DNA from 3 places in the Vreelandella sp. L-15 genome. Region 2 is predicted to be linked to each of the others. Evidence: predicted binding sites of a transcription regulator. Region 2 holds the regulator's gene; each other region holds the start of a gene.
What was found. The regulator FNR, encoded in region 2, switches genes on or off when oxygen is low (the NO sensors DNR and NnrR bind a similar motif). The targets are predictions, from matches to a motif close to TTGATNTANATCAA.

Region 1 (10,120 bases), on a different contig from region 2:
GCCGACGAAATAGCAGCGTGCCTTAAGATCAGGCAAATAGTGAGCTAATAAGCTGCGGTCGATACGACCAATATGTTCGGCTTCGTTGCCGCGCTCATGAATGCGGACAGCCTTAAGACGTTGAGGATACTCGCTCTTCAGCGTTTCTAATTCGCCTTTAAAGGCCTGGTGGTCGGCATCCAGGGCAGCGTGTAGATAGGTGACTTGCCGCCCAAGGGACAAGGCATGTCTTGCCATGGGAAGCAGGGGCGTTTGCCCAACGCCGCCGCTGGCAAGCAGCAGAGGCTCGTCACCTTCAATCAGCGTGAGGTCACCTGCTGGCGGTAACAGTTCCAAGGTGTCGCCGGGTTGTAAGACATCGTGGAAGTGGCGGCTGACTTGGCCCTGTTCTTCGCGTTTGATCGAGATTCGATAGCTTTGGCCATTTGGCGTGTCTGAGAGGCTGTAATGCCGATAAACCAGCTCGCCATTAATGGTTAGGCGTACACCGATATACTGACCTGGCTCATGGTCAGCCACACGACCTCCATCCTCGGGCTCAAGGACAAATGAGCGAATTAAAGTACTTTCCTGCTGGGTACTGGCAATCTTGAAACGGCGTGTGCCGCGCCATCCGCCCGGGCGCTGCTCAAACTCACGATAGCGCTGGTCTTCGAGGTCGATTAACAGAGCGGCAAGCTCGTTATATAGAGCGCCCCATGCATCGGCGATTTCCGGGGTGACAGCTTCACCCAGCACTTCGCCAATCGCTGCCAGCAGGCATTCGCCAACAATAGGGTACTGCTCGGGAAGAATGCCTAGAGAGACGTGTTTGCTGACCACAACATCCAGAGTAGCCCGCGCCTGAGCTGGATTACTGCGTAGTTGCACATAGGCCAACACGGCGTTGGCCAGGGCACGGGGCTGACCACCGCTTTGCTGATGAACCTCATTAAAGAGGGGCTTGACCTCTGGGTAACGGGTAAACATCAGCGGATAGAAGCGCTGTGTAATCGCATTCAGGTGTTCGGCCACGACGGGAGCTGTCGCGTTGATCAGCTTTTCCTGCTCATGTGTTAGCACGGATAATACCTCAATCGTTAAGATTCATTGCAAATACATCTTAACGTCAAAAACTATAAATACCAACCAGGAAGGTGCCTTGTTAAGGAGAGGGGCTGCTAGCTATTTGAATAACAAGGCCTGAATATAATGCAAAAGCGCTTGGTATCGAGCGACGATGAAGCTTATCTGAGTCTATAAGATGCATTTTTGATACTTGTCATGGTTTTTGTAATTGGCCTGGCGCACAATGCAAATCCAAGTAATTCAGTGGGGTATTATGCTATGTCGACTATCACCTCCTCCCAACCTGCCTCCAAGCTCAAGCAGCTGCCGTTGTTGCGGCTGGCTTTTCGGCCCTTTTTCCTGTTGGCAGCGCTGTTCAGTATTTTATCTCTACTGGTATGGCTGGGCTTTTGGCATGGCAATATTTTGCTGCGCCCTTATGGCGGCCTGGTGTTCTGGCATCAGCATGAAATGTTGTTTGGTTTTGCCGCAGCGGTGATCGGAGGGTTTTTGCTCACCGCTGTACGAAACTGGACAGGATTGCCAAGCTTAAACGGCGGGCCGCTATTGGGACTGGTGGTGTTATGGCTATTGGGTAGAGTGCTGATGGCTTTTCCCATGGATTTGCCAGGATGGCTGCTGCTGGCGGTTGACCTTGCATTTCTTCCCGTGGTCGCCATTGTTATGGCGCGACTGGTCATTACCGCAAAGCGGTGGCGCAACTTGATCTTTATACCTGTGCTGTTGCTATTTGCCACGGCTAATCTGGCGATGCACTTAGGGGTGATGCAGGGTGACGCCGAGCTGATCCGCCAAGCCGCCTACTTGGCCGTACTGTTGATCACACTGATGATGACCGTAGTGGGCGGGCGCGTGATTGCCATGTTCACTGCCAATCGCTTGGGCCGCACCAAACCTGAACCTATTGCTTTACTCGAAGGAGTGACGCTGGTGAGTACGGCTGGCGTAGTCGTGCTGCAGCTGGTCATCATGTTGGGGGTTGCCATTCCTGCTTTATTAATGGGGGGAGTGATGCTCTTAGCGGCGTTGGCCAATACTGTTCGCATGGCGCGTTGGGGTGGGTTGCATAGCTGGCGTGAACCTTTACTTTGGGGACTGCACGGCAGCTACGCCTGCATTCCGCTAGGTCTTGTCATGTGGGTCTTGGCACTCATGGGGCTGATGCGCGTTGAACTTGCCGTGCACGCCCTGACCATTGGTGGCATGGGCACCATGATGCTGGCCATGATGGCCAGAGTTTCGCTAGGTCATACGGGCCGCCCCATACGCACTTTGCCCGGTATTGGTGTGGCGCTGGGCTTAATGCTAATAGCCGCCTTGGTGCGCTCACCCGTCTTGGCGTTATTTCCCCAGATCACCCACTGGACCTATACGCTGGGCATCATCTTCTGGTGCGTGGCCTACGCAATATTCGTCGTGCACTACACTTGGCCGTTGCTGCAGGCGCGAGTCGACGGTCAGGATGGCTGAACGAATAATAGATGGCGCCTGCATCCGTCTGGGTGCAGGCGTATTAAAACCATTGAGGTATTTAAACGCTCATTAGCGATCAGCCAGGGTGACCCGGGCACCGCCAAAGGCAAGACTGCGTGGGTTAGCCACTGGACGGTTGTTGGTGAGGTGGGTAATGCCTACTCCGCAACGGCCCACCATCCAGATCAGGCAGGCTGTAAAATAGAGGTAACCCAGAGCCCAGGGAGCTACGGCGGGTAGCCCGAGCCAGCCCAGTAGATGCCAAATTCCCGTGAACAACACCCCGCCTAAAAGTCCTACCCAAAACGTTCTAATTTGAAACTGCAAATGGGAATCGACCCACTCCTCGGCATCGTTTCTCTTCATGTGGGCAATGAGTACCCCTATGGGGGCGGTGACCACCGCTAACACGCTACCCAGAAAGAGCATATAGACAACGATAGCCGTGCCACGCCCGCGGCTTTTCTTAAACGTATTAGAGGAAGTCGACGTTGAAGTGGACTCGGAGTGAGATGCGGAGGGTATGGAGGATGGGGAGATAGCCATAGAGTACCTCATTCGGCAAAGTGGGAATCATTAATAGCGTGTTAAAATGCATTTTTAATGCATTTATTTTAGAGCAACTATGCAGAATTTCCTTAGCTGAAATTAATAGGGTTGTTTCTAGTGATCGTTAGACATTGACGGTGGGGATACGCATTAGTCCTGCCAACTGCGGGTAACGATTGGACAACACATCTGCCAGAGTATAGCGGTCAAGCACCTCCAGAAACGCTGACAAGGCTTCGTTTAGAATGGGCTGGAGCCGACACGAGGGAGTAATGATGCAGTTGTTATCGCTATGAAAGCACTCGACTAGCTCCATGCCATGTTCCATTTCGCGCACTAGTTTACCTAGCACGATAGTAGCGGGGTCTCGCGTGAGCAATAGGCCACCGTTCTTGCCCCGAATAGCGGTAACGTAGTTCTTCTGGCTAAGCTCCTGAACGACTTTCATCAGATGATTGCGAGAAATATCAAAGGTCTCTGCGATCTCATTGATAGTAGAACGCTCTTCGCCTTTCACGGCGAGAAAGATCAGCACGCGTATTGAATAATCGGTGAATCGAGTGAGATGCATGGAGTGCGCTTTGCTCCGAGAGTAATCCAACTGTAAAAGAAACATGTTGTATGAACGTTCAGTAAGTTGCAATCAGAACATGGGGGTATTAATGCTGACCTGAGTCAAGAAGGAAAGCGTTATTGCCTTAGCTCAAGCTGGTCAAAGTGCGGTTTCAAACGGCTTACCAGCGCATTCATCTGAGCTGTAGATGGAGTATTGGCAACTGGCTGAGAATAGGTAGGGTCGAAGCATTGCTCGCTGCGGGCCACCTGCAGCGCATAGTGGCGTACCCCACAGTCGGCAAGACTCAGTGCCAGGCGTTCCACATCGGCAAGCTGAAAATCTTTCCAGTGAATGGTGGTACGGCACTCGAAATTGAGTCCGCTGTCGAGCAAAGCCTCCAAGCTACGGGCATGCAATTGCCAGATGCCGGGACGGCCGCAGATGCGGTCAAACGCTTTTCCGCGTCCTTTTACATCCAGCCCCACCCAGTCAAGGTGCGGTAATAGCTGGGTGAGGCGGTCAGGATAAGGGCCGGCGGTATGTAGTCCCACCTTAAAGCCCAATGCTTTCACTTCCTTTACTGCATCGGACAAATCGGCATTCAGGGTGGGCTCACCACCGCTGAAAACCACCGCTTCCAGCAGGCCTTGCCGGGTGCTCAGGAATTCCAGTATCGCTTGCCACTCCTGGGGTTCACCTCGGCGTGGCGGGATCATGTTGGGATTGTGGCAGTAGCCGCAGCGTAGCGGGCAGCCTTGGAGAAAGACAACGCACGCCAGATGATCGGGATAATCCAGGGTGGTCATGGGCACAAGGCCGGCAATCGGCAGCCGAATCGAAGATAATTTAGTTGTGATGTCGTCAAGTGTCGTCTGCATAGCCATAGTGATATCCCTCTGCTGGGGCGCCTGTCGCCAGACCCCCCAGCCGTCGTTAGAGAAAAGTGAAGGCTAGCTACCGAGAGGCGGCGGCTTCAGTAAAATGGCGGCGCTCCTGGTGTTCGGCACGTTTGCCGATATTGAACTGACTTACCGGGCGGTGGTAACCCATGACACGGGTCCAGACTTCGCAGCGCTGGCGCTGCTCAGTGGGCAAGCTAGCATATTGAGAGGTTTGCATTAGCGTGTTCCTTAAACGAGTTGATAAAAAGTGAGGCAAATGCCTCAAGCCGTGGCGGCGTCGATTGCGCTCGCCGTTTTTGCCCACAGTGCTTCGTCGCACTTGGGGCAGAACTCATGTTCACCCGCCAGGTAGCCATGTACCGGGCAGATCGAAAAGGTGGGTGTGACTGTGAGGTAGGGTAAGCGAAAGTGAGAGAGCGCCGTTTTAACCAGCTTGCGACAGGCTGAGGCCGAGGTAATCCGTTCGCGCATATAGAGATGCAATACCGTGCCACCGGTGTAGCGAGTCTGTAAGGGGTCTTGATGGCTCAGTGCCTCAAAGGGATCATCGGTATGACCCACCGGCAATTGGCTGGAATTGGTGTAGTAGGGCGCCTCGGGTGTACCGGCCTGACGAATGTCAGGAAAGCGCGTCAGATCCTCCCGGGCAAAGCGGTGCGTGGTGCCCTCTGCAGGGGTAGCTTCAAGGTTATACATATGGCCGGTCTGTTCTTGAAATTCGCGCATCCGCTCCCGGACGTGGTCAAGAAGATCCAGCGCCAGCTGCAGCCCTTGGGCGTCGGCGATATCGCAGCGATCCCCAGTAAAGTTGCGCACCATTTCGTTGAGCCCATTCACACCCAGAGTAGAGAAATGATTGCGTAACGTGCCCAGGTAGCGCTGGGTAAAGGGGTAGAGCCCCTGATCCATTAGTTGCTGAATGCGCTCGCGCTTGAGTTCGAGGCTATCGCGCCCGAGCGACAGTAAGCGATCCAGCTCGTTGAACAGCCCTGCTCGGTCGCCGGCAAAGCGGTAACCCAGCCGGGCGCAGTTGATCGTCACTACTCCCAACGATCCGGTTTGCTCCGCGCTGCCGAACAGACCGTTGCCGCGTTTGAGCAGCTCACTTAAATCAAGCTGCAGGCGGCAGCACATGGAACGCACCATGTGGGGTTCCAGATCCGAATTTAGAAAGTTTTGAAAGTAGGGCAGGCCGTACTTGGCGGTCAGTGCAAAAAGTCGCTCGGCGTTGTCGCTTTCCCAGTCGAAATCATGGGTGATGTTATAAGTGGGTATCGGGAAGGTGAACACACGCCCGTGGCGATCCCCGGCCTCCATCACTTCCAAATAGGCCCGGTTGATCAAGTCCATTTCAACCTGCAGTTCGCCGTAACTGAACGGCTGCTCCTCTCCGCCGATAACCGGTACCTGTTGGCGCAAGTCGTCGGGGCAGACCCAGTCGAAGGTTAGGTTGGTGAAGGGTGTCTGACTACCCCAGCGCGAAGGCACATTGAGGTTGTAGATGAATTCCTGAAGCGCCTGCTTGACCTGTGCATAGGTGAGTCTGTCCTTGCGCACGTAGGGTGCCAGATAGGTATCGAAAGAGCTGAAGGCTTGTGCCCCTGCCCACTCGTTCTGCAAGGTGCCAAGAAAATTAACCATTTGCCCCAGGGCACTTGAAAGGTGGCGGGGCGGGTTGCTTTCGGCTCGTCCCGGCACCCCATTGAATCCCTCTAGAAGCAAAGTACGTAGCGACCAGCCGGCGCAATAGCCGCACAGCATATCCAGGTCGTGAATATGCAAATCACCTTCCCTATGAGCTTCCCCCACGGCGTGGGGGTAAATCTCATCGAGCCAGTAGTTGGCTATCAACTTGCCCGAGACGTTGAGGATTAAACCGCCCAATGAATAGCCCTGGTTGGCATTGGCGTGAACACGCCAGTCGGCGCGTTGGAGGTACTCATTGACCGTCGAGGCGACGTCAATATGATGCTTTGCTACCTGAACGCTTGTGGAGCTTTTCACCCAATTCACCTATATATGCTAGATTTAATAAAAATAAATACTATATGTGGTGCTAAAGGGTAAGCGTTCAGGATTTTGCAATAAATGATCCAGATCAAAAATGGTGGGGAAAAATAGTAAGACGTGGTGGCGCCTAGGCTATGGCTTTAGCCAGTCATCGTGCGGGTGTTATCCATGCCCGGTCGGCCATACCAGTAACCGTCGCAGATTTCAGCATCCACCAGCGTTAAAGGATCGGGCGTAGCTAACCTGCCGTGGCGGGACTGATCGAAAGCCTTGACCACCTCGGCCATGCCTTCCGCTCTTGGGCTGAGACGTGCCACTGATACCCCCATATCCGCCATGACCGTCAGTTCATGGCGCAGATCCTGGCAGGCGCTGGAAAGGGTTTGAATACCGTTCAGGGTAAAAACATCCCGGGATTCTTGTGAACGTAGCACCAAGCCTTCGGGGTACTTTTGGCAGACGAACTTGCAGCGGTCTTTGGGTGTTTGGTGACGCCGGGCGGTAAAGCAGCGTGACGACCAGGCCAAGGGGAGATGACCGTAGGCGAATACTTCGCATGGGTGGGGAATGCCTGCCTGGTGGCAATCGTGAATAAGCTTGGCTAAGTCTTGCTGTGACATTTCCACCGGCGCTTGCCAACGCCGCATGCCGGCACGGGCCATAACGCCCAGTGTCGCCGGGTTGTAGAGGTTGAGCGCAGCACCGGCGATAAACGGCAGTCCGGCACTGGAGAGGCGCTGCAGGGCACTTTGGTCATTGGCCTCGACGATAAAATCACCGTTGTCACACAGCTTGCGCAAGTCACGCAGATCAGCCTCAGACTCGATCAAGGTCTGGCTGGCGAGTACCACCTGCTTGCCCGCCTGGGTGAGCTCGCGCCCAATGCCTAGCCAGTCGTCCAGTTTCATATCGCGACGCCTGGAGCAGACGGTCTCGCCTAGGGTAACGATCTCCACCGGCCAGTCGGCTGCTTCGCGGTAGAAATTGGCGTAGCGCTCTTGTGTCCAGTAGAACAGTACCGGGCCCAGGGACAGTTGCAGAGTCGGGGTAGACATGGAGAGCTCCTATTTCCAGCGTCGCTCGTAGGCGCCTAAGGTAGTGGTAGCACCTTCGGAAAGCTCGGCAAGGCCAGCCATCCAGGCATGTTCTGGTTGAAAGCGTCCAGGCGCATCTTCAAGACGGTCCAGTGCCTGACGCCAAATGCCGGCTACTTTAGACACATACGCGGGACTGCGCTGGCGGCCTTCAATTTTAACTGCGCTAATACCCAGTTCACGCAATTCGGGCAACAGTTCCAGGGTGTTGAGGCTAGTGGGTTCTTCAATGGCGTGATAGGTCTCACCGCCCACCTCAAAGCGGCCTTTGCACAGGGTGGGGTAGCCTGCGCGTACACCTTCCGCGTAGCGGTCAATAAGCACATTGTTAAGCCGCGATTCTAGACCTTGGGGCGTCTCTTCCCAGCGAACATGTGCCGCAGGTGAGCAGACGCCTCGAGTATTGGGTGAATCGCCGGTGAGGTAGGAAGAGAGGTAGCAGCGGCCTTCCGCCATAATGCATAAGCTACCAAAGGCAAACACTTCGAGTTCCACTGGCGTTTGCTTGGCTAAGTCACGTACCTGGGTGATAGATAACACTCGGGGCAATACGGCACGCGTGATGCCAAAGTGGTCATGGTAGAAACGTAGTGCTTCATGGCTGGTGGCCGACCCTTGTACCGACAGGTGACGAGCCACGTTGGGGTGGCGCTGGGCGGCGTAATCAAGTAGCCCCATATCGGCTAGAATTAAAGCATCGACGCCTAGGTCGGCCGCCTGATCCACGGCGCGGGTCCACTGTTGCCAGCCATCGGGTTGGGGGTAGGTGTTAATCGCGCAAAGTATTCGTTTGCCGCGTTGATGGGCGTAGTCGATCCCTTCGCGGGCGCGCTTGTCGGTGAAATTTAGCCCAGCAAACTGGCGCGCATTCGTCGCATTTTGAAAACCGAAGTAAACGGCATCGGCTCCTTCATCCACCGCACGCTTCAAGGCGGGCAAGTTGCCAGCAGGGCATACAAGCTCCATTGCGAAGACTCCTTAAGATGAAAACCTGAGCATAGTAGTCGCCTATTGTTTGCCTCCCTTTGACTCAGGTCATTATGAGAAGGCTTTCAAAGGGGACGGAACGCCGCAGGGCCATGCGATGGATGCAGGTTTTTTTAAAACGTATACTGTATGAATATTAACCAGCGCTTGCTGCGCCTACCGCTAGAGACTCCGTTAATTATGCAAGACGAGCCGTTGTTCAACCGCCCCCTGGTAGAAAAGTATGACCGGCCAGGACCCCGCTACACCTCCTACCCGACGGCGCCACAGTTTCATGCGGCGTTTGCCGAGGATGACTACCGCAGCGCCGCCGAGCGCAGTAATCAGGCTGAAGAACCAAAGCCACTGTCGGTTTATGTACATATCCCGTTCTGCAAAAGCCTGTGCTACTACTGCGCCTGCAATAAAATCATTACTCATAACACCGAGCGGGCAGCGGAGTATCTTCAGTGGCTAAAGCAGGAGATTAGCGTTCAAGGAGCGCTGTTCGATAGCACGCGACGAATAACGCAGCTTCACCTAGGGGGCGGCACGCCCACTTATCTGAGTAACGCTCAGTTGGGCGAGTTGATGGCGACATTGGATGATGCCTTTCATTTTGCCGCGCCTGAAGAGCGCGAGTTTTCGCTAGAATTAGACCCGCGCACGGTAACCTCCGAGCAGGTGTATGAACTGTTCGCACTAGGGTTCAATCGGTTGAGCTTCGGCGTGCAGGATTTTGATCACGAGGTGCAGCAAGCGGTCAACCGCGTGCAGAGCGAAGAGCAGGTGGTCTCGCTGGTTAAGGCCGCCCGTGACGCCGGCTTTGAATCGGTCAGTGTGGATTTGATCTATGGCCTACCGCTACAGACGGTAGCCAGTTTTGATACCACGCTGAGCAAGATTATTGATCTGCAACCAGATCGCATTGCCGCTTACAGCTACGCTCATTTACCGGAATTGTTCAAGGCTCAGCGATTGATCCGCCCTGAGGATATGCCGCCGCCAGAGCGCAAGCTGGAGCTGTTGGAGCTAACGATCAATCGCCTGACCGCTGCTGGTTACGTCTACATCGGTATGGACCACTTCGCTCTGCCGGATGACGAGCTGAGCGTGGCCCGTGAAAATGGCACGTTGCAGCGTAACTTTCAGGGCTATTCGACCCACGCCGATTGCGACATGATTGGGTTAGGCATCACCTCCATCGGCAAGGTGGGGGATACCTACAGTCAAAACGTGAAAGAGACGGCCCAGTACCAGCACCGACTGGACGAGGGGCGTTTACCGGTCTTCCGTGGCTATCGCCTCAGCGATGACGACATCCTACGTCGTGATGTCATCAATACCCTGATGTGTCACGGCCATCTTGAGTTCGCTGCTATCGAGGCTCGCCACGGCATTGAGTTTGGCAGTTACTTCGCCAAGGCATTGAAGGAGCTGGAAGAGATGGCCGACGATGGCTTGATTGCCTTGCGCAACGATGAAGTCGAGGTGTTGCCGGC
Region 2 (10,120 bases):
TTGTCGTGAGAAAGATATTGCTAAGCTGGCATCAATTGTAGAATTTCCAATTATTCCATGTAATCTTTGTGGTTCTCAGGAGAACTTACAAAGACAGAATATAAAAAACATGTTGGCAGGCTGGGAAAAACAAAAAGCGGGTTGTATTGAAAACATATTTAACGGTATCCAGAATGTAAGTCCAAGCCAACTAGCTGACTTAAATCTTTTCGATTTCCACAATCTCGATATCGACAGGTCTAGTAAAGTCATCTCGAACCATACTGGCAGTGTAGATGTTTCTTCGACCAATTTTATAGAAGCAATCAACCTATGATTTTGTAAAGAATACATTGGTGTATCTGGGCTGTCTTTGGTTATATTTTGATCAACTGCATTTGCTTAAAGCTTTTTTTTACAAAAAATGAATTTTTTGTATGGCTTGTGTTTGTTTTCTTTAGAAGAAAGAAAATTAAGTGACTGTATTGTAATGCTTTACTCACTCACTCTTCCTCTTTTAAAAAATTTGGCATATAAGGCACCTTAAAAGCCATGCCACCGAAGCTGCTCTCGGATGATGGTAAAAACATCGTGATTCGCCCGCTGGCCTACTGCAAAGAGGCGGATATTGCGGAGTTTTCGAGGCTGATGGAGTTTCCGATCATTCCCTGCAACCTGTGCGGCTCTCAGCCCAATATGCAGCGCCAGGTTGTCAAAGAGATGCTGGCGGAGTGGGATAAAAAACACCCCGGCCGGTTGGAAAGTATGTTCAAAGCGGTGACCAACGTTGCCCCTTCGCAGCTTGCCGACCGTGAGCTGTTTGATTTTGCCGGTCTGGAAGCGAAGCAGGCCGCATTGATGGAAGGGCGCATTCAGGCGTTTAACGTGAGTTAACCGCCTGGGCTTCCTCTTCAGCTAGGGTGATGAGGCGCTGCATATCCAAAATATTGACCTCGCGCCCGGAGACGGCCACCACGTTTTGCTGCTGAAAGCGGCTAAGAATACGGCTAACCGTCTCCACCGCGAGGCCTAGATAGTTGCCCATATCTGCCCGTGACATGGAAAGCCGGAAGCTATAGGGGGAGTAGCCCCGGCGCCGAAAACGGTCAGAAAGTGTAATCAAAAAGCTGGCCAGCCGCTGATCGGCAGTTTTGCGTGACAGTAAACGCATCATCCGCCGGTCGTCTCGTAGTTCCTTGCTCATGCTGCGGTAAAGCTGGCCGCGCAGTTCGGGCAGCTCCTCGGAGAGCGAGTCCAAACGGTCAAACGGAATTTCGCATACCGTGGTGGTTTCCAGGGCAATCACGGTGCCGGGGTAGTGTTCTTCGTCAATCCCATCCAGACCCACCAGCTCGCTGGGTAGAAAGAAATTGGTGAGCTGGTCGTTGCCATTCCCTTCGCTAGTCACCTGCTTCAAGCTGCCAGAGCGCACCGCGTAAACGCTGGTGAAAGGATCTCCTTGGCGAAACAGCCGCTCGCCTTTTTTCAACGGCGAGCGGCGGCGGATAATCGCATCGAACTGGCTCATATCCTCAAGCTCTAGGGCAAGCGGTAGGCACAGCGAGCTTAGGCTACAGGTTTGGCAGCGCGCCTCTTGCAGCAGTGAACGTCGTTGGCTGGCAGGATATGACATGTGGTGCTCCCTTTTTATTAGCCATCATAGGCGCAGGGGGTAGGTGTCTCGATACGCTTATAAAATCTTCGAGTAGCGTTGGTTGCCCTGATGTTGCAGGTGATTATCGAAGGCCATGGCTAAGTGCCGAATCAACAGCCGCCCGGTGGGCGTAGCTTGTAAATAGAGGCCTTGGCGCACTAACAAGCCATCCTGCTCGGCGGTTTTCAACCGTTCAAGAGCGGTTGAAAAGTAGTCAGTGGCATTTATCTGCCAACGCTGGCCTATTGCTTCAAGGTCAATGGCCATATCGCACATTAAGCGCTCAATCACCTCTCTGCGCATTAGGTCATCCTTATTTAAGAGTAACCCTTTTACAGTCGCTAGCCTACCTTCATCTAAGGCAGCTTCATAGTGGGACAGCTGAGTGGGGTTTTGTGCGTAAACGTCGTCTACCCGAGAAATAGCCGACACCCCCAAACCAATCAAGTCGCACTGGGAATGGCTTGAGTAGCCCTGGAAGTTGCGCTGCAGCGTACCGTAGCGCTGTGCCTGAGCCAAGCTGTCCTCTGGGCGAGCAAAGTGATCCATACCAATATGTACATAACCCGCTTGGGTCAGCATCTCAATAGTGGTACGCAAAATAGCCAGTTTTTCATCCGCGCTGGGCAGGTCGGCTTCATTAATACGCCGTTGGGGCGCAAAGCGGGTTGGCATATGGGCATAGTTAAAGACCGACAGCCGTGCCGGGCTCAGTTCAATCACTTGGCTTAGGGTATCAGCGAAGCTTTGCTCGGTTTGAAAAGGCAGGCCATAAATTAAATCGAGGTTGAGCGAGCGAAAACCAAGCCGGTGCGCCTCATCCATCAAGGTTTCAGTGAGCACCCGTGGCTGCACGCGATTAATCGCTGCCTGCACCTGTGGGTTGAGATCCTGAACGCCCAGGCTTAAGCGATTAAAGCCCAGCGACTGCAGGTGGCGCAGGGTAAAGACATCCGCTTCGCGTGGGTCAATTTCAATAGCGTAGTCGCGGTCCGGTGCGCTCGATAAGCCAAACCGTGCATCCAGGCGGTCTATTAAATCGCTCATCTGCGCCAGGGTTAAGAACGTCGGCGTGCCGCCGCCCCAATGCAGCTGCTGCACTGGCCGCTTTGTATCAAGGTGCCGGGAGGTCAGCACCATTTCTCGATCCAGCCGAGATAAGTAGGGCTCTGCGAGGGCTGTATTTTTCGTGGCGATTTTATTGCACGCGCAGTAAAAACAGATTTTGCGACAAAAGGGTACATGAACATAAAGTGAGAGCGGCTTTTGGCTGGCATTGCTGCGTTCAAGCGCCTGGGTCATATCGTCAGCGGTGAACTGGTCGTGAAATGAGAGTGCTGTAGGGTATGAGGTGTAGCGAGGGCCGCTGGTGTCGTAGCGGCGTATCAGGGCGTCATCCCAGGCGGTGGCCTCAACCGCTGCGGAAATAGGGTGAGCGAGAGCAGCAGTGGCATGAACGGGCATAAGGAGCGCTCCTAAGTAGCAGGGCAAAGCAAGAACCGATCAACATAAGCGACGAGCTTCGCAGCTCGAACGCGTGTTGGAATGCTACGTCAGCGTAGAAGGGAAAGCGTTGAGCTATATCAAGCGATAGGATGTTTATATTGAGTATTGTCTAGAGGAGTTTGATGGGTAAGCTCTTAATGCCCGGCATGGGGCATCAGCGCCCAAAGCTGCCACAGGGCAAAACCGATAATCGTCAGCGCCGCAAGGCTACGAGTCGCCGGGTGACGAATTAACTGGCTGAGCTGGCGGGCGGCCAGACCCGTGGCTAACAGGGCAGGCAGCGTTCCCAGGCCGAAGGCCCCCATCAATAGCGCCCCTTGTAGCGGGTCGGCGATGGCCAAGCTCCAGGCGAGCATCGAGTACACCAGCCCACAAGGCAGCCAGCCCCACAGGGCACCGAGCGCAAAGGCTTGCGGCAGGTGAACCACGGGCATCAAACGCCGCCCGACGGGTTCGATGAAGCGCCATAGCCTGCGCCCCACGGCTTCGACTTTCAATAGCCCTTTCCACCAGTTGGCGATATACAGCGCCATTAGGATCAGCATCACCGCCGCGACGACCTGCAGCGCGATACGCACCTGAGGTGACAGTGAGACTAAGGTGCCGAGCGCGGCCACCAAGGCCCCTGCCGTCATATAGCTCAGGATACGGCCCGTGTTATAGCTGAGCAGCAATCCCCCCATGCGAGCTGGGTGGCGCATGCTGGGCGGCACGGCAAAGGTGAGCGCACTCATGATGCCGCCGCACATGCCAATGCAGTGAGCACCCCCCATCAGGCCAAACACAAACGCCGCCATCAACGGCGGCAGGTCAAGTCCGGTCGGGTTCACGGCGGTGGCTCACGGTCACGGGGTGGCTTGGTACCTTTTTTGCGCTCGGCGCGCTGTTCGGGGGTGAGATCGTTCTCATCGTCGTCGAACAGAATGCGATGGGCAGGGCCTTCCAAGTCGTCGAACTGGTCATTCTTCACGGCCCAGAAGAACGCCCACACTGCCAGCCCCAACAGAATCAGCGACAGCGGAATCAGTAGGTAGAGAATGGTCATACGGTCACCGGTGTGGCTGGGGCTATCTGAGGAGCGGGTGAGGTACGCCAGCGCGTGAGGCGCAGCGCATTACCTACCACGAAGAGAGAGCTTAGCGACATACCGATCGCCGCCAACCAAGGCGGTACCAGCCCCATCGCGGCCAGGGGAAGCGCAGAGAAGTTATAGCAAACCGACCAAATCATATTTTGGCGCATGATGCGCCGAGTGGCGCTGGCAATCTCGATGGCCTCGAAAATACGCATTAAGCGTGGGCTGAGCAAGACCGCATCGGCCCGAGTGCGTGCCAAGTCGGTGGCGCCATTCATGGCAATGGCCACATCGGCACCGGCGAGCACCGGTACATCGTTAATGCCGTCGCCAATCATGACCACACGTTCGCCCTGCGCCTGCAGCTCACGCAGCCGCTCCAGCTTGCCCTCTGGTGATTTGCCCGCGTGCCAGGTGGTGATGTTGAGCTGCTCGGCTAAGCTCTCTACGGCTTCCTGCGTATCGCCTGACAGTAACTCAACGTTAAGCCCTCTGGCCTGCAGGGCGGCTACGGTTTGCGCAGCATCTTCACGGATACCGTCGTGGAGCTTAAACCAGGCCCGCGGGGCGCTATCTTCACTCAGCAGCAGCCACTGCCCGGCGCTGGGCGGCGTGAGTGGCTCGGTCGTTGCAAAATCGGGCTTGCCCAAGCGCCACGTTGTGCCGTTAAGCACGCCTTCTAGCCCGCTGCCGGTGACGCTTTTCACCTGACGCGCCTGCAGTGTGGCATCGCGGAACGGGCGAAACGCGCGGGCAATGGGATGCTCGGAGTGGGCTTCCAGTGCGGCGGCAATGGCCCGTAGCTGTTCGCTACTTTGCTCGTTTAACGGGCAGGTTTGGGTGAGCTGCATCTCGCCACGGGTGAGCGTGCCGGTTTTGTCAAAAATCACCCGCGTGGCGTTAGAAAGTGATTCGATGGCATCGGCGCGGGTGATCAGCACGCCACGCTGGCGCAGTTGCCCATGCCCTGCCGTGAGAGCCGTTGGGGTGGCGAGTGCCAGCGCACAGGGGCAGGTCACCACTAGAACGGAGAGCAGCACCCAAAGCATGCGGGAAGGGTCGATAAACCACCACGCCACGGTCACGCAAGCAGTGACCACCAGCAGGCGCAGTACGAACAGGTGCGCCATGCGCGCCGCCATTTGCGCCAAGCGCGGGCGGCTGGCAAAGGCGCGGTCGGTCAAATCGACGATGCCCGCCACGCGTGCATGGTGGCCTGCATGAGTCACCCGCACCGTGAGCGGATTCTCCATGTTTTGGCTGCCACCTACCACCTGTTCGCCCACACGGCGGGTGACGGGCAGGTACTCGCCGGTCAGCATCGACTCGTCCAGGCTAGACTCGCCATCTTCGATAATACCGTCGGCGGGGACGCCGTGGCCGGGCTTGATAAGTACGCGGTCGCCGGGGGCAAGCTCGCTAGCGGGCAGAATGCGTTCGCTGCCGTCAGCTTCCAGCCGTGTAGCAGAGACCGGTAGTACGCCACTAAGCGCATTGCCGCTATGGCCGCTGCGTCGCCTAGCGCGCCCTTCCACGTAGCGGCCAAACAGTAGGAAGAAGGTGAACATGGCGACCGAGTCAAAATAGACCTCTCCCACGTTAAACAGCACCGCGTAGCTACTGGCGAAATAAGCCCCACCAATGGCGAGTGAAACAGGCACATCCATGCCTAGCACGCCCGTTTTTAGGTCGCGCAGGGCGTTACGGAAGAATGGCTGCGCTGAAAAGAACACCACCGGCGTTGCCAGAGCGAACGAGAGCCAGTGAAACAGCGCAAAGAAGTCTTCACTGAGTTCCCCAGGCCCCGACACATAAATGGGGATGGAGAACATCATGACCTGCATCATCCCGACCGCCGCCACTATTAAGCGGCGCACATTCATGCGCTCTTCATGCTGCAGCCGCGTCTGGGCTTGGTCGGGTTCATAGGGCTGAGCATCGTAACCAATCGCGGCAAGTTCAGCGAATAGCTGCGATAGCTTTACTACGTTTGGGGCCCAGGAAACCCGCAGGCGGTGATGGGTCAGGTTGACTGCGCTAGAGACAACGCCTTCAAGCGCGTTCAAGCGGTGCTCGATGAGCCACGCGCAGGCGGCACAGGTAATCCCTTCTACAGCCAGCGTTGCCCTGACGTGGCCCTCATCGCCGTCTGGGTGAACGAACTGCGCCTGCAGCCCTGGATCGTCAAACACCGACCAAGTATCCGCTTTTGCAGCTTGACGCTCATCGGGGCGCTCGGGCAGTTCGGTACGGTAGCGGTAGTAGCTCTCTAAGCCGCCGTCGACGATGGCGTGTGCTACGGCTTCACAGCCGGGGCAACACAATGACTGGGGCGTGTCGTCCACCACGATTTGCCACGGTGCGCCGTCGGGCACCGGGCTGCCGCAGTGGTAGCAGCTTAGCGCTTTAGTGCTCATTCGCTCTCTGACCGCCCTCCGGGCAGAAGGGCAACGCTCGTTTCATTGGGGAAGCGGGCTTCGCCGATCAGGCGCCACTCGGCGTCATCGCCTTGCACGGGCTGAATCTGTAGGTACCAGCGGTAGCGCAAATTATCCGGCCCCTGAGTGATATAGCGGCCTTCGCGCACGTGTTCTAGTACGAAGGATTGATCACGGTCATCTTCGGTGGGGAAGATGAGGTCCAAATAGAGTTTATCCGGACGAGCATCGCCAGCAAGGTCGATCACAATATCGCTAGTCAGTGGGTCGATGCGCAGGTCGGCGCTCAAATTGAGTTCGCGCGCGCGCTCCTGCTTCGCCAGCACCATGTTAATAGCTTTACCGTGCTCGTAGTAATCCTCCTGGACCACCATGCCGTCGTAGCTCTTGATCGACATGATGGCGAAGCCAGTACTAAATAGGATGGACGAAAACAGCAGCCCTAGTAAAAACCACGGCCAAAACTGTTTGTACCAGGGCGGAATCGAGGTGTCTGACATGACGCATTTATCTCCTAATGTCGCTCAAGAACCGCGTTTCGCGGGTCTGGCGAATTTGCTCATCTTGCTGCGCCTGCAGCGTAAACGTAATCGCGTGGCTGGGCTCGCTTAACGACGCTGGGTCGGCCAGTACGGTAATCACCTGAGTGCGTGATTCACCCGCAGGTACACGCAGCGAGGTGTTATCCAACTGCAAATTAGGTAAGCCTGCCGCGCTAATATCATAGGTGTGATCTTGGGAGTCCAGGTTGCGCACAGTCAGGCTGTAGACGTTGCTGATCTGCCCGTCACGGGTCATTTGGTAGAGCTGAGTACGCTCGCGCTCAGCGTCAAAGCTCATCGGCGTACGGTCATTAACTGCCCAGGCAAAAGTCGCTATCATCACCACCAAAGCAACGAAATAGCCAATCAAGCGCGGGCGAAGAATATGACTTTTCTTGCCTTCCAGCGCGTTCTCGGTGGTGTAGCGAATAAGTCCTCTGGGGTAGCCCATTTTATCCATTACGCTATCGCAGGCATCGATACAGGCGGCGCAGGTAATGCATTCGTACTGCAGCCCGTCGCGGATATCGATGCCGGTCGGGCAGACCTGGACACACAGCTCGCAGTCGATACAGTCACCCAGGCCCGCTTCTCGGACCTCGGCATGGCTGAGCGATTTCTTGCGGTGGCCGCGGGGTTCGCCGCGGGCGTCGTCGTAAGAAACGATCAGCGTATCGCGATCGAACATCACCGACTGGAAGCGAGCATAGGGGCACATGTAAATGCACACCTGCTCACGCAGCCAGCCGGCGTTGAGGTAGGTAAAAACTAAAAAGAAACCTACCCAAAAATAGGACCAGCCATGGGCTTCTAGCGTGGGAAGCTCCTGGACCAGGTCACGAATCGGCGTAAAGTAGCCGACGAACGTCACGCCGGTGGCCAGGGCAATCAGCAGCCAAGCAGCGTGTTTTGCCCCCTTGCGCCAGGCTTTGTTGGCAGTCATCGGCTGATTATCCAGCTTTATGCGCTGATTGCGCGAGCCTTCGATGCGGTGCTCAAGCCAAATGAATAAAAATGTCCAAACGCTCTGCGGGCAGGTGTAGCCACACCAGACACGCCCCGCAAACACGGTGATGAAAAACAGCCCAAAGGCGCAAATGATCAGCAGCCACGAGAGAAGGATGAACTCCTGCGGGTAGAACGTGGCCGAAAAAATGTGGAATTCACGGCCCGGTAGATCAAACCACACGGCAGGGCGGTCGCCCCAGTTCAGCCAGGGGAGCAAAAAGAAGCCCATCATTAGCGCCCAGTTCGCGCTGCGTCGTACCTTTTGAAACAGCCCTTTGATCTCCCGCACGTAGATATGCCGCCGCTTGGCGTACATCTCTTGCGTGGTGGTGTCTCCCGGCGTGTGGTGCCCAACGGTTGGCGGCGTAATATCGTGGCTAGGTATTTTTTCCATGGCGGTGATCGCAGCTCAATAGGCAGGAGTGGACGATAGCCTGGCTCACGCAACCTTCATTGGTGAAGGAGATCGCGTCGCTGTATGTCGAATCGCTATACACACATTGCTAAACAATAGTGTAACGGATAGCCGGGTGGCTGAGCGGATGCTGGATGTAGAAAGGGTGCGGTATGTAACCGCACCCCTTCGTACACGCTGGCGTTAAACGCCTATCAACGGGGTTAGTCGTTGAAACGTAGGCTGTACACGTAAGCGGCCACGAGGTGAACACGCTCTTCACCAATGTAGGCTGCCTGGGCAGGCATGTGGCCATTACGACCGTTACGCAGCGTTTGGCGAATGGAGTCGTCAACGCCCTGGCCGGGTGCTAGGTAGAGCCACACGTCGTCGGTCAGGTTAGGCGCACCAAGTGCGATATTGCCTGTTCCGCTGGGGGTGTGACACGCCGCACACGCTGCCAGGAAGGTGCTTTCACCGCTGGCGGCACGCTCTGCATCATGCTCTTCACCGGAGAGCGACAGTACGTACTGAGTCAGGTTTTCGATATTGTTCTCACCGAGCTGCTGCCAGGACGGCATCAGACCGTTACGGCCATTGTTCAGCGTGGTCAGAATGTTTTCCGGTTCACCGCCGTAGAGCCAGTCGTCGTCGGTCAGGTTGGGGAAGCCGTAGCCGCCCTGGGCATTCGAGCCATGACATACGGCGCAGTTGTTCAAGAAGATACGCTCTGCCACCTGCATGGCTTCGGCATCCTGCGCGAGGTCTGGAATCGGCACTTCCTGGTACTGGGCAAAGATCGGCGTGAAGCGGTCTTCCGCGTCGGCCACTTCCTCTTCCCACTGGCTCTCCTGGGACCAGCCCAGTATGCCTGCGTAGTTGCCCAGGCCTGGGTAGAGCACCAGATAGCCAAGGGCAAATACGACGGTCAGGATAAAGAGCTTAAACCACCACTGCGGAAGCGGGTTGTCATACTCTTCAATGCCGTCAGCCGCGTGGCCAGTGGTTTCGATATTGCCATCAGCATCTGGGGTTTTATCGGTGCGGCGGTTGGCTAGCAAAATCCAAACGCTTAGCGCGATCGTGCCCAAAGTGATGACGATGATCCAGGCGCTCCAGAAGCTGGATAGGGAGTCACCCCATAAATTATTCATCTATTCTTATCTCCCCTGTCGTGGCGGGAATCCGCTTCGTGTTCTGTCGAAGCATGCTTGTCACGGGTCGGCTGCTCATCATCGTCGGCAAAGGGCAGGTTGGCCGCTTCATCGAAGTCGGGTTTGCGCCGCTTGGAGTAGGCCCAGAAGAAGATGCCTACGAAAGCGACAATGAGAATGAACGTGATAAGTCCGCGGAAAGTTCCCGTATCCATAACTTAACGAGTGCCCTCGAGCACGGTTCCTAGCTGTTGTAGATAGGCCACCAGCGCGGTGATTTCCTGCTGGCCGCGTACTTCGGCGGTGGCGTTGGCGATATCTTCATCGGTGTAGGGAACGCCCAGCTGACGCAGCACGCGCATCTTGCGCG
Region 3 (10,120 bases), on a different contig from region 2:
ACTCCTCTCTAAAAAATGTTTGGCCTGAATAACCCAATCAGTGGCATTCAGGCTGTGCACATCAGCGTGCTAATGGGGTTGTCGGCTTTTATGCCGCGTTCGGTAAAAAGCTCTCGCCATCGGCCATGGCGTCGACGGCAAAGAAATCCGCCAGGGTTTGGCCAATGTCGGCAAAGGTGCCGCGCTCGCCCAGCGGGCCGGGGGCGAAGCCTGCGCCGCGCACCATGATCGGCACGTATTCGCGGGTGTGCTCGGTGCCTTCCCAACTAGGGTCGCAGCCGTGGTCGGCGGTGAGCAGCAGCAGGTCGTCGTCGTTAAGGGCGGCAAGCAGCTCCGGCAGGCGGGCATCGAAGTGCTCCAGCGCAGCGGCGTAGCCCGGAACGTCCCGGCGGTGGCCATAGACCGAATCGAAATCGACGAAGTTGGTCATGATCATGGTCGGGCGGTCACTGGTTTCGTTGGCGGTGCGCGCCACTTCCGCCAGGGTGGCCTCCATCAGCGCGTCGTGGCCGCTGGCTTTGACCTTGTGGGTAATGCCGCAGTGGGCGTAGATGTCGGCGATCTTGCCAATCGACACCACTTCACCGCCGGCTTCAGCCAGCTTTTGCAGCACGGTGGGGGTCGGCGGCTCGATGCTGTAGTCGCGGCGATTGCCGGTGCGGGCAAAGCTTTCGCGGTCGTCGCCGATAAACGGGCGGGCGATAACACGGCCAATGTTGTAGGGCTCCAGCAGCTCGCGCACGGTTTCGCACAGCGCATAGAGGCGCTCCAGGCCAAAGTGCTCTTCGTGGGCGGCAATCTGGAACACGGAGTCGGCCGAGGTGTACGCGATCGGTTTGCCGGTGGCGATATGCTCTTCGCCCAGGCGCGCAATAATCTCGGTGCCCGATGCGTGGCAGTTGCCGATCACGCCCGTTAAATCCGCTTCCTGAACAATGCTATCCAGCAGTTCCAAGGGGAAACTGTTGGTTTTGTCGAGAAAGTAGCCCCAGTCAAAGCGCACCGGCACACCGGCAATTTCCCAGTGGCCGGAAGGGGTGTCTTTCCCGCTGGAGATCTCTTTGGCGTGGGCGTAAGCGCCGTTCAACTGCTCGGGCAGGCTGACGCCTTCCGCCACGCTACCGGTGGCATCCCGGTGGGCGTGGAACAGGCCGAGCGCGGCCATGTTAGGCAGCTTCAACGGGCCGGAGCGCTCGGCGGTATCTGCCTCGCCACGGGCGCAGGCCGCGGCGATGTGGCCCAGGGTGTCGGCACCTTGGTCGCCAAAGGTAGCGGCGTCCGGCGCGCTACCGATTCCAAAAGAGTCGAGTACTAAAACAATGGCACGGCGCATTAGGCTTCTCCTCGGAAGGTCTCTTGCAGCAGTGTGTCGGCGGTGGCTTCAGCGTCACCGATGGTGACCGCCGCGCGTAGCTGGGCGGCGGCACGGGCGGCGGCCTCTTCGGTGCGGGCGTGGACGATGGCCAGCGGGCGCTGGCTATCCACGCGGTCGCCGATTTCGACGATATCGCTAAACCCGACGCTGTGGTCGACGCTGGCGTCGTTACGCAGGCGACCGCCGCCCAGTTCCACCACGCTCATACCTACGGCGCGGGTATCGAAGCGCTGTACGATACCGCTCTGCTCGGGGTACACCGCTTGAATCACCGGGGCGGTGGCCAGGTAGCTGTCCGAGCGCTCCATAAAGTCGGCGGGGCCGCCTAGTTCGCGCACCATGCGGGCGAAGACTTCCGCCGCCGCGCCAGAGGTGAGCGCTTTATCGAGCTTGGTGAGGGCTTCTTCGCGGTTAGCCACCAGCTTACCCGCAATCAACATCTCAACGGCGAGTTCGCGGGTGACTTGCATCACGCGGCTGTTGGCGCGCTCGCCGCGCAGTAGCGCCAGGGTTTCGACGATCTCTACCGCGTTACCGGCGCAGGGGGCCAGCGGTTGGCTCATATCGGTGAGCAGCGCGGTGGTGGGCGTGCCCGCTTGGGTCGCGACATTGGCGATACTTTTCGCTAGCTCGCGGGATTTTTCCGGGGTGGGCATAAATGCGCCGCTGCCGACCTTAACGTCCATGACCAGGGCGTCCAGGCCAGAGGCCAGCTTTTTACCCAGGATGGAAGCGGTAATCAGCGGAATGGATTCCACGGTGGCGGTCACGTCGCGCACGCCGTAGATGCGCTTATCCGCCGGGGCGAGGTTGCCGGTTTGGCCGATAATCGCCACACCGGTGGATTTTACGACATCGCTGAAGCGCTCGGGCGCGGGGTAGGGGTCGTAGCCGGGGATTGATTCCAGCTTGTCCAGCGTGCCGCCGGTGTGGCCCAGGCCACGGCCAGAAATCATCGGCACGAACGCGCCGCAGGCAGCGACCCAGGGGCCGAGCACCAGCGATACCAGATCGCCCACGCCGCCGGTGGAGTGCTTGTCCACAATCGGGCCGGGCAGGTTGAGGGAATCCCACTGCATGACGTGGCCAGAATCGCGCGTCGCGGTGGTCAATGCCACGACTTCTTCGCGGCTCATGCCGTTTAAAAACACCGACATGGTGAAGGCGCCAATCTGCGCGTCGCTGATGCGGTCGTCGGCGATGCCCTGTACGAAGGCTTTGATCTCTTCAGCGGGAAGCGGCTGGCCGTCGCGCTTCAGGCGAATCAGTTCTTGGGGGAGCAGGGCGTGGTGAGATGCGTTTGACGACATTTAGTAGCCTCCATTGGTCGCGGCATCGGCATTGCCGTTTAGCGTGTTCAGTAGGTTCGTCAGTAGGCTGGATGCACCGAACCGGAAGTACTCGGGCGTCACCCACTGCGGGCCCATGATGTCGGCAGCCAGCGCCAGGTACTGGGCCGCTTCTTCGGCGGTGCGAACGCCACCAGCGGCTTTGAAACCGACATTTTTACCGCTGGCTTTGATGGCTTTTAGCATGATCTCGGCGGCTTCCAGGGTAGCGTTGACCGGTACTTTACCGGTGGAAGTTTTGATAAAGTCCGCGCCACCTTCGATGGCCAGCTCGCTAGCGCGTTGGATAAGCGCAGGCTCTTTGAGTTCGCCAGATTCGATGATGACTTTTAGCTGGGCTTGTCCGCCGCAGGCGGCTTTACACATTTCTACCAGCTCGCGGCCGGTCTCTTCATCGCCTGCCATCAGCGCACGGTAAGGAAACACCACGTCGACTTCGTGAGCGCCAGACGCCACGGCTTCGCGGGTTTCACGGGCAGCGCCCATGATATCGTCGCCGCCGTGGGGGAAGTTGGTGACCGTGGCGATCTTGACTTGGCTCTCCAGCTTGTGGGCGCTGAGCGCGCGGGCAGCGGTGACGATGAACTGCGGATAAACGCACACCGCCGCCGGGTTGCCGAACGGCGTCTTCACCTGCTGGCACAGCGCTTCGATCACGCTGTCGGTGTCGCTGTCGTTCAGGCTGGTCAAATCCATCAGCGTCAACGCTTGGCGAGCGGCTTGGGTGAGTTGGGCTTGAGTGAGCTGGGGGAAGGCAGTCGCGTTCATGAAATTCTCGCAAATCGATAAAAGACAAAACGGGCACTGCGAAAACATAGCAGCGCCCGTTGAATGGTGTGGTGCTCGCTGCGTTAAGCCGTCAGGTTGCCAAGCGCAATAAAGAAGCCAGCAATGGATGCCGACATCAAGTTAGAGAGCGTACCGGCCAATACGGCTTTCACACCGAAGCGGGCAATCTCTTTGCGGCGCGTGGGCGCAATGCTACCCAGGCCGCCCAGCAGAATCGCAATGGACGACAGGTTGGCAAAGCCACATAGCGCAAAGGAGAGAATCGCCATGGTGTGCGGGGTCATCATCTGACCCGTTGCCGCCACCACCTGTTCCCCATCGATATAGGGGGCCAGGTTGATGTAGGCCACGAACTCGTTGACCACCAGCTTCTGGCCGATAAATGAACCCGCCAGGGTTGCCTCTTCCCAGGGCACGCCGAGCAGGAACGCCAGCGGCGCAAACAGCCAGCCGAGAATCAGCTCGAGGCTCAGCGATTCAAAGCCGAACCAGCCGCCAACGCCGCCTAAAATGCCGTTGATCAGCGCGATCAAGCCGATGAACGCCAGCAGCATGGCACCCACGTTGGCCGTCAGCATCAGGCCGGAGGTCGCGCCGGACGCCGCGGCATCCAGTACGTTGGTAGGCTTGTCGTCCTGCTCTTTCAGCTCTTCATCGACCTTGGAAACGCTGTCGCTATCTTCCACGTTCTGGGTTTCCGGCATGATCAGCTTGGCGAACAGCAGGCCGCCAGGCGCCGCCATGAACGAGGCCGCCACCAGATACTCCATGGGAATGCCCAGCGCTGCGTAGCCTGCTAGAACGGAACCGGCTACCGAGGCTAAGCCGCCACACATCACCGCAAATAGCTGCGAAGGCGTCATGCGGGCAATAAATGGGCGTACGACAAGCGGAGCCTCGGTTTGGCCCACGAAGATATTGGCGGTCGCAGAGAGCGATTCGGTGCGCGAGGTGCCCAGTGCTTTTTGCAGTGCGCCGCCCAGAATCAGAATGACCCACTGCATGATGCCTAGGTAGTAGAGCACGGCAATCAGCGACGAGAAGAAGATGATGACCGGCAGTACTTTGATAGCAAAGACAAAGCCGACGTTTTCCACATCGGCTAGGCCGCCAAACAGGAAGCCGATACCGTCGTTAGCAAACACCAGTACCTGGCTAACACCGGCGGAAATGGTTTGCAGCACCGCCTGGCCGAACGGCACGTAGAGCACGAATGCACCGATACCGGCCTGGATAGCAAAAGCACCCAGTACGGTGCGCAGCCGAATCGACTTGCGGTCATAAGAAAAAATCAGGGCGATGGCCACCAGGGTGACCATACCAACCAAGCTCATGATGAGGGTCATGGGAGTACCTTCGGATCGTGAGGAGTGGGAGCGATTACAGCAAGTTCAACTTAACTGAGTAGATCATCGCATTTTGGTAAGCGTCCGGGGTACCCAGTTTATTCTCTGAGTAGCGGTACTGCACGCCCGTGGTGATCAGATCAGACGGGTGCCACCACAGGCTCAGTGCGCCGTTGGTACCTACGCTGCCTGCTTTATCGCCCACGTAGTTCTGGGTCAGGTACTCGTCATCACGGCCGAAGGTCTGCTCGTGCCAGTTGATCACGCTGAAGTTTTGGTTCAGAGCGGTGAAGTCGTAGCCCGCGACCCAGCCAGCCATAAAGCCGTTCATGCCAGTGTAGCTATTGCTCTGTACCCGCGCGGCGCCGATGAACGGTTTGAACCATAGGCCGTTATCGAACGTGGTGCGGTAGCCAAGACCCAGAATTTGGTCTTGCTCGCGAAGTTCATAGCCGTAGTCGCGGAAATCGTACAGGTGGGCGTACAGCGAAAGTGGGCTGTCACCCAGGTAGATGTGCGAGGTCACTTTACCGGCGGTACGGAAGTTGTCTTTACCGCCACTGGCTTGGTCGAACTGATCGTTGGTGGGGTTCTCGAAATCGAAGAAGCCGTAAAATTCACCCCAGCTAAAGCCAACGCCGCCTTCGATTTCAACATACGTAAAGTCGCTTTTCGCTGCGTTGCTAGCAGTGCGCGCTTCGGTGCCGTTCGACCAGTCGAGATAGTTGACTGAGACGTTGGCAAACGACCAAAGGCGGTCAAGGGTGTGCGGCTCGGCATCGTCGGCAAACGCTGGAGTTGCCAAGGCAGCACTTGTCAGTAAAACGCCAGCGCCAAGCGTGACGAACGAAGAAGAACGAGAGTGGGATAAAGCAGTCATGGAAGCCTCAACAGGGTTGTATTACGGTACCAGAGCAACTGGCGTACCGACGTTGTGGGTCGTGTAGGCTGGCGTAATGTTAAAATTATAACATTGAGTGTTATTTTTTTAACGTTGATTTGCAAGCATTGTCACATCAACGCTGTTTAAATGTGATAAGCGCATCATGGCGGAGTCTAACGCTGTGTCGCAGTGGAAATCAGTAAGGGGCTGACGCAGCATAGGTAGCCCAGTTGGGTCTAACATCGATAACAACATGCATCATAAGGAGATGCCTGCTATGAATGACCGGAGCGCACAGCGCATGGCGATGTTGCAAGAAGCGTTGGCTAGCGGGGGAACACTGCATCTTCGCGATGCCGCCGAGCTGTGCGGAGTCTCCGAAATGACCATTCGTCGGGATCTTTCAACGCAACCTTCAGCCATTAGCCTGCTGGGTGGGCGGCTAGTGATGGCAAGCTGCCCCGGCGTGACGCCGGTATACGACCTTACTGAGCAGCAATCGAGCCACTATCAGGTCAAACAGCGTCTTTGCCAGCGTGCGGCCAGCTTTATTGAAGAGGGCGACACGCTGTTTATCGACTGCGGCTCGACGTTGATTCCACTGCTCAGCCAGCTAAGCCGTTTTCATGAATTAACGGTGGTCACCTATGCCCTTAACGTTGCCAACGCCGTGGCAGCGCTGCCCAATGTGCGCCTAGTGCTGCTGGGCGGGCTGTTCTACGCTTCCTCCCAATCATTTGGCAGCGACGGTATGGGCGCAGCTATCGAGCGTTTGGGCATCAATAAAGCGCTGATCTCCGCCGCTGGGGTGGATTGCGAACGGGGAGTAAGCTGCTTCCATTTTCATGAAGTCGGGCCTAAGCAGGCGGCGATTGCCACCGCGATGCAGCGGCTTTTGATTGTCGATGCCAGTAAGTTCGGCGTGGTGCGTCCGGCCTATTTTGCCTCGCTGGAGGATTTCGATATCGTCGTCACCGACGATGAGCGAGCCCCTGGCCTGCTGGAGCGCCATCCACTGCCCACCTTGAGCGTCACGCTCGCCTAAACAGAGAGGATGCTGCTTGGCACCCAACGGGTGCGCAGGGTGCGGCATAACGTCTCTTTCTGATTGACCCAGATCAATAGAAAATACTTTAGTCTTAGTTGATGCACGCAAGGTGCACGGCCAAGGCTCGCCACCAACCCCTAAGGTGGCGCATATTTTTCCCGGAGCAACGCAGTTGCGCTCACTGTTCTGGGAAAAGTATGGGGTGATAGTTAGCTTGCTACTTAGTTGGCTACACGTCCGCCAAGCAGCAGGCTGTTTTAGACAACTCTCTGATGAGATCACACCATGCAACTACCTACCCACTGGCGCAGGCGAGGCACTTTTGTGCTCGTCGTATTGTGCTTGCTGTTAACGGGCTGCAGTTCTGCATTGCTGGATCCCAAGGGGCAGATTGGCGTTGAGCAGCGCTCGCTGATTCTGACCTCCTTTGGGCTGATGCTGATTGTGGTCATTCCGGTGATTGTGATGACGCTACTGTTTGGCTGGCGCTACCGGCGCAGCAATAGCGTTGCCAAGTATCTGCCGGACTGGGCGCACTCCAATGCCATCGAAGCGGCCGTTTGGACCGTTCCCTGCTTGATCATTGCCGTTCTGGCGTTCCTCACCTGGAAAACCTCCCACAGCCTAGACCCCCACAAACCGCTTGAGAGCGACGTGGCGCCCATGGAGATTCAAGCCGTGGCGCTGGATTGGAAGTGGCTGTTCATCTACCCCGAGCAGGGCATTGCCAGTGTCAATGAAGTGGCTTTCCCGGTGGATACGCCGGTGCGCTTCCGAGTGAGTTCTGGCTCGGTAATGAACGCGTTCTTCATTCCACGTTTAGGCAGCCAGATTTACGCCATGGCGGGCATGGATAACGACGTTCACCTGATTGCCGACGAAGAGGGCGTCTACCCCGGCCGTTCCACCAACTACAGCGGCGCTGGCTTCTCTGGGATGACCTTCGATGCCCACGTCACCTCTCCGGCGGAATTCGATGCCTGGGTGGAAAACGTGCGCACAGCCGATGACACCCTAACCTTCCCTGAAGGCTACAACGCCCTGGCAGAGCCGAGTGAATACCACCCGGTGGAGTACTTCTCGGCGGTCACGCCCGAGCTGTATGAGTCGATTGTCAGCAGCTTCCACGGCGGTGACGGCAGTGGGCACGGCGGTCATGCAAGCCACGGTGACGCCATCAGTGATGCCCACGATAGCCACGGTGAATCCAGCGAGCTAGAGAGCGCCAGCGCGTCTCAACAGCAGGCCGCGATCGGCCACGTTACCAATCAGCATGCGGGTGATGAACACGCCATGGGCGGCCATCCCACAAGCGTTGAAGCGGGGGGTTAAGCATGTTTGGAAAACTCACGTTAGAAGCCATTCCATACCACGAACCGATCATTATGGTCGTTGCCGCCTTTATGGCGATTGGGGGTACCGCGCTACTAGGCGCACTGACATACTACCGAAAATGGGGCTGGCTGTGGAACGAGTGGTTCACCTCCGTTGATCACAAAAAGCTCGGCATTATGTACTTTGTGGTGGCCTTGGTGATGCTGCTACGCGGCTTTGCCGATGCGATTATGATGCGTACCCAGTTGGCCATGGCGGCCGGTGGGGCTGCTGGTTATCTCCCTCCTGAACACTACGATCAGATCTTTACCGCCCACGGCGTAATCATGATCTTCTTCGTTGCGATGCCCATGGTCATCGGCCTGATGAACCTGGTGGTGCCGCTGCAAATCGGCGCCCGCGACGTTGCTTTCCCGTTTTTGAATAACCTGAGTTTCTGGCTGTTCGCTGTCTCGGCGATTTTGGTCAATATTTCCCTCGTGGTAGGGGAGTTCGCCAAAACCGGCTGGCTCGCTTATGCGCCTTTATCGGGGATAGAGTTTAGCCCTGGGGTGGGGGTCGATTACTGGATATGGGCACTGCAAATATCCGGGATAGGCACCACGCTCACCGGCATTAATTTCTTCGTTACCATTCTGAAAATGCGCACCAAAGGCATGACCCTGTTTCGCATGCCGATTTTTACCTGGACGTCGCTGTGCGCCAACGTCCTGATTATTGCCTCGTTCCCGATTCTGACTGCGACCATCGCGCTGCTAACGCTTGACCGCTACTTCGGTATGCACTTCTTCACCAATGACTTTGGCGGCAACATGATGATGTACGTCAACCTCATCTGGGCCTGGGGCCACCCGGAAGTGTACATTCTGATCCTGCCCGCCTTTGGCGTGTTCTCGGAAGTCATCGCGACCTTCGCCCGTAAGCGCCTGTTCGGTTACAAGACCATGGTGTGGGCCACCGTGGCCATCACGCTGCTGTCGTTCATCGTCTGGTTGCACCACTTCTTCACCATGGGCGCCGGGGCCAACGTCAATGCCTTCTTCGGCATCATGACGATGATCATTGCCATCCCCACCGGGGTGAAGGTGTTCAACTGGCTGTTTACCATCTTCCGCGGCAGCCTGGAGCTGACCTCGCCAGTGCTATGGACCCTGGGCTTCATCATCACCTTTACCCTAGGCGGTATGACCGGCGTGATGCTGGCGCTGCCAGCAGCCAACTTCGTCCTGCACAACAGCCTGTTCGTGATTGCCCACTTCCACAACGTGATCATTGGCGGCGTGGTGTTCGGCATGATGGCGGGCCTGACCTACTGGTTCCCCAAAGCGTTCGGCTTCACGCTGAGCGAGAAGTGGGGCAAGCGCTCGTTCTGGTGCTGGTTCATCGGCTTCTACGTCGCGTTCATGCCGCTCTACGTGCTGAGCTTCTTCGGTGCCGTGCGCCGTATGCAGTCCTACGCGAATCCTGAGTGGCAACCCTGGATGATTCTGGCCTGGGTAGGTGCCGTGATCATCATGATGGGGATTGCCTGCACCATCATTCAGTTCTGGGTCAGTATCCGCGACCGCAAGCTGAATGCCGACCTAACCGGCGACCCCTGGGATGGTCGCACGCTGGAGTGGTCCATCTCGTCGCCTGCACCGTTCTACAACTTCGCGCGCCTGCCGGAAGTCGGCGACATCGACAGCTTCTGGTCGCAAAAGCAGCGTAGCAACGAGCAGTTGGACGAAGCGCCCTACACCGATATTCACATGCCGCGCAATACCGTGGCGGGTCCGGTGATTAGCTTCTTCGCGCTGATTCTAGGCTTTGCGCTAGTGTGGCATATCTGGTGGTTGGCAGCCGTGGGTGCATTGGGCATCGTCGTCAGTTTCATCGCCCGTGTATTCAACGAAGATATCGACTACTACGTGCCCGCTGCCGAAGTAGAGCGCATCGAGCGCGCGCACGAAAAGCGCAAAACGTCTGCGTCGAGCAGCGCAGCGTCTGACCGTG

Region 1: the regulator FNR is predicted to act here: its motif matches at 6,637-6,650, upstream of AC13CY_RS02745 (ribonucleoside triphosphate reductase).
Region 3: the regulator FNR is predicted to act here: its motif matches at 6,851-6,864, upstream of cyoA (ubiquinol oxidase subunit II).

Annotation. Positions count from the first base shown of each region.
Region 1 covers NZ_JBSXNN010000027.1:31,461-41,580, reverse strand. Annotated here, with positions in the region: gene hmpA (NO-inducible flavohemoprotein) at 1-1,062, opposite strand, end outside; gene AC13CY_RS02770 (NnrS family protein) at 1,327-2,538, shown strand; gene AC13CY_RS02765 (DUF4870 family protein) at 2,611-3,087, opposite strand; gene AC13CY_RS02760 (Rrf2 family transcriptional regulator) at 3,215-3,661, opposite strand; gene AC13CY_RS02755 (anaerobic ribonucleoside-triphosphate reductase activating protein) at 3,781-4,530, opposite strand; gene nrdD (anaerobic ribonucleoside-triphosphate reductase) at 4,601-4,765, opposite strand; gene AC13CY_RS02745 (ribonucleoside triphosphate reductase) at 4,810-6,561, opposite strand; gene AC13CY_RS02740 (U32 family peptidase) at 6,699-7,613, opposite strand; gene ubiU (ubiquinone anaerobic biosynthesis protein UbiU) at 7,623-8,618, opposite strand; gene hemN (oxygen-independent coproporphyrinogen III oxidase) at 8,820-10,120, shown strand, end outside.
Region 2 covers NZ_JBSXNN010000040.1:84,600-94,719, reverse strand. Annotated here, with positions in the region: gene ttcA (tRNA 2-thiocytidine(32) synthetase TtcA) at 1-316, shown strand, start outside; partial or broken gene AC13CY_RS05220 (tRNA 2-thiocytidine biosynthesis protein TtcA) at 517-873, shown strand; gene fnr (fumarate/nitrate reduction transcriptional regulator Fnr) at 860-1,612, opposite strand; gene hemN (oxygen-independent coproporphyrinogen III oxidase) at 1,670-3,097, opposite strand; gene AC13CY_RS05205 (sulfite exporter TauE/SafE family protein) at 3,274-3,969, opposite strand; gene ccoS (cbb3-type cytochrome oxidase assembly protein CcoS) at 3,966-4,184, opposite strand; gene AC13CY_RS05195 (heavy metal translocating P-type ATPase) at 4,181-6,631, opposite strand; gene AC13CY_RS05190 (FixH family protein) at 6,628-7,152, opposite strand; gene ccoG (cytochrome c oxidase accessory protein CcoG) at 7,160-8,596, opposite strand; gene ccoP (cytochrome-c oxidase, cbb3-type subunit III) at 8,821-9,750, opposite strand; gene AC13CY_RS05175 (cbb3-type cytochrome oxidase subunit 3) at 9,747-9,965, opposite strand; gene ccoO (cytochrome-c oxidase, cbb3-type subunit II) at 9,969-10,120, opposite strand, start outside.
Region 3 covers NZ_JBSXNN010000080.1:13,681-23,800, reverse strand. Annotated here, with positions in the region: gene AC13CY_RS11995 (phosphopentomutase) at 89-1,333, opposite strand; gene deoA (thymidine phosphorylase) at 1,333-2,685, opposite strand; gene deoC (deoxyribose-phosphate aldolase) at 2,686-3,492, opposite strand; gene AC13CY_RS11980 (NupC/NupG family nucleoside CNT transporter) at 3,576-4,859, opposite strand; gene AC13CY_RS11975 (outer membrane protein OmpK) at 4,894-5,739, opposite strand; gene AC13CY_RS11970 (DeoR/GlpR family DNA-binding transcription regulator) at 6,020-6,787, shown strand; gene cyoA (ubiquinol oxidase subunit II) at 7,076-8,122, shown strand; gene cyoB (cytochrome o ubiquinol oxidase subunit I) at 8,125-10,120, shown strand, end outside.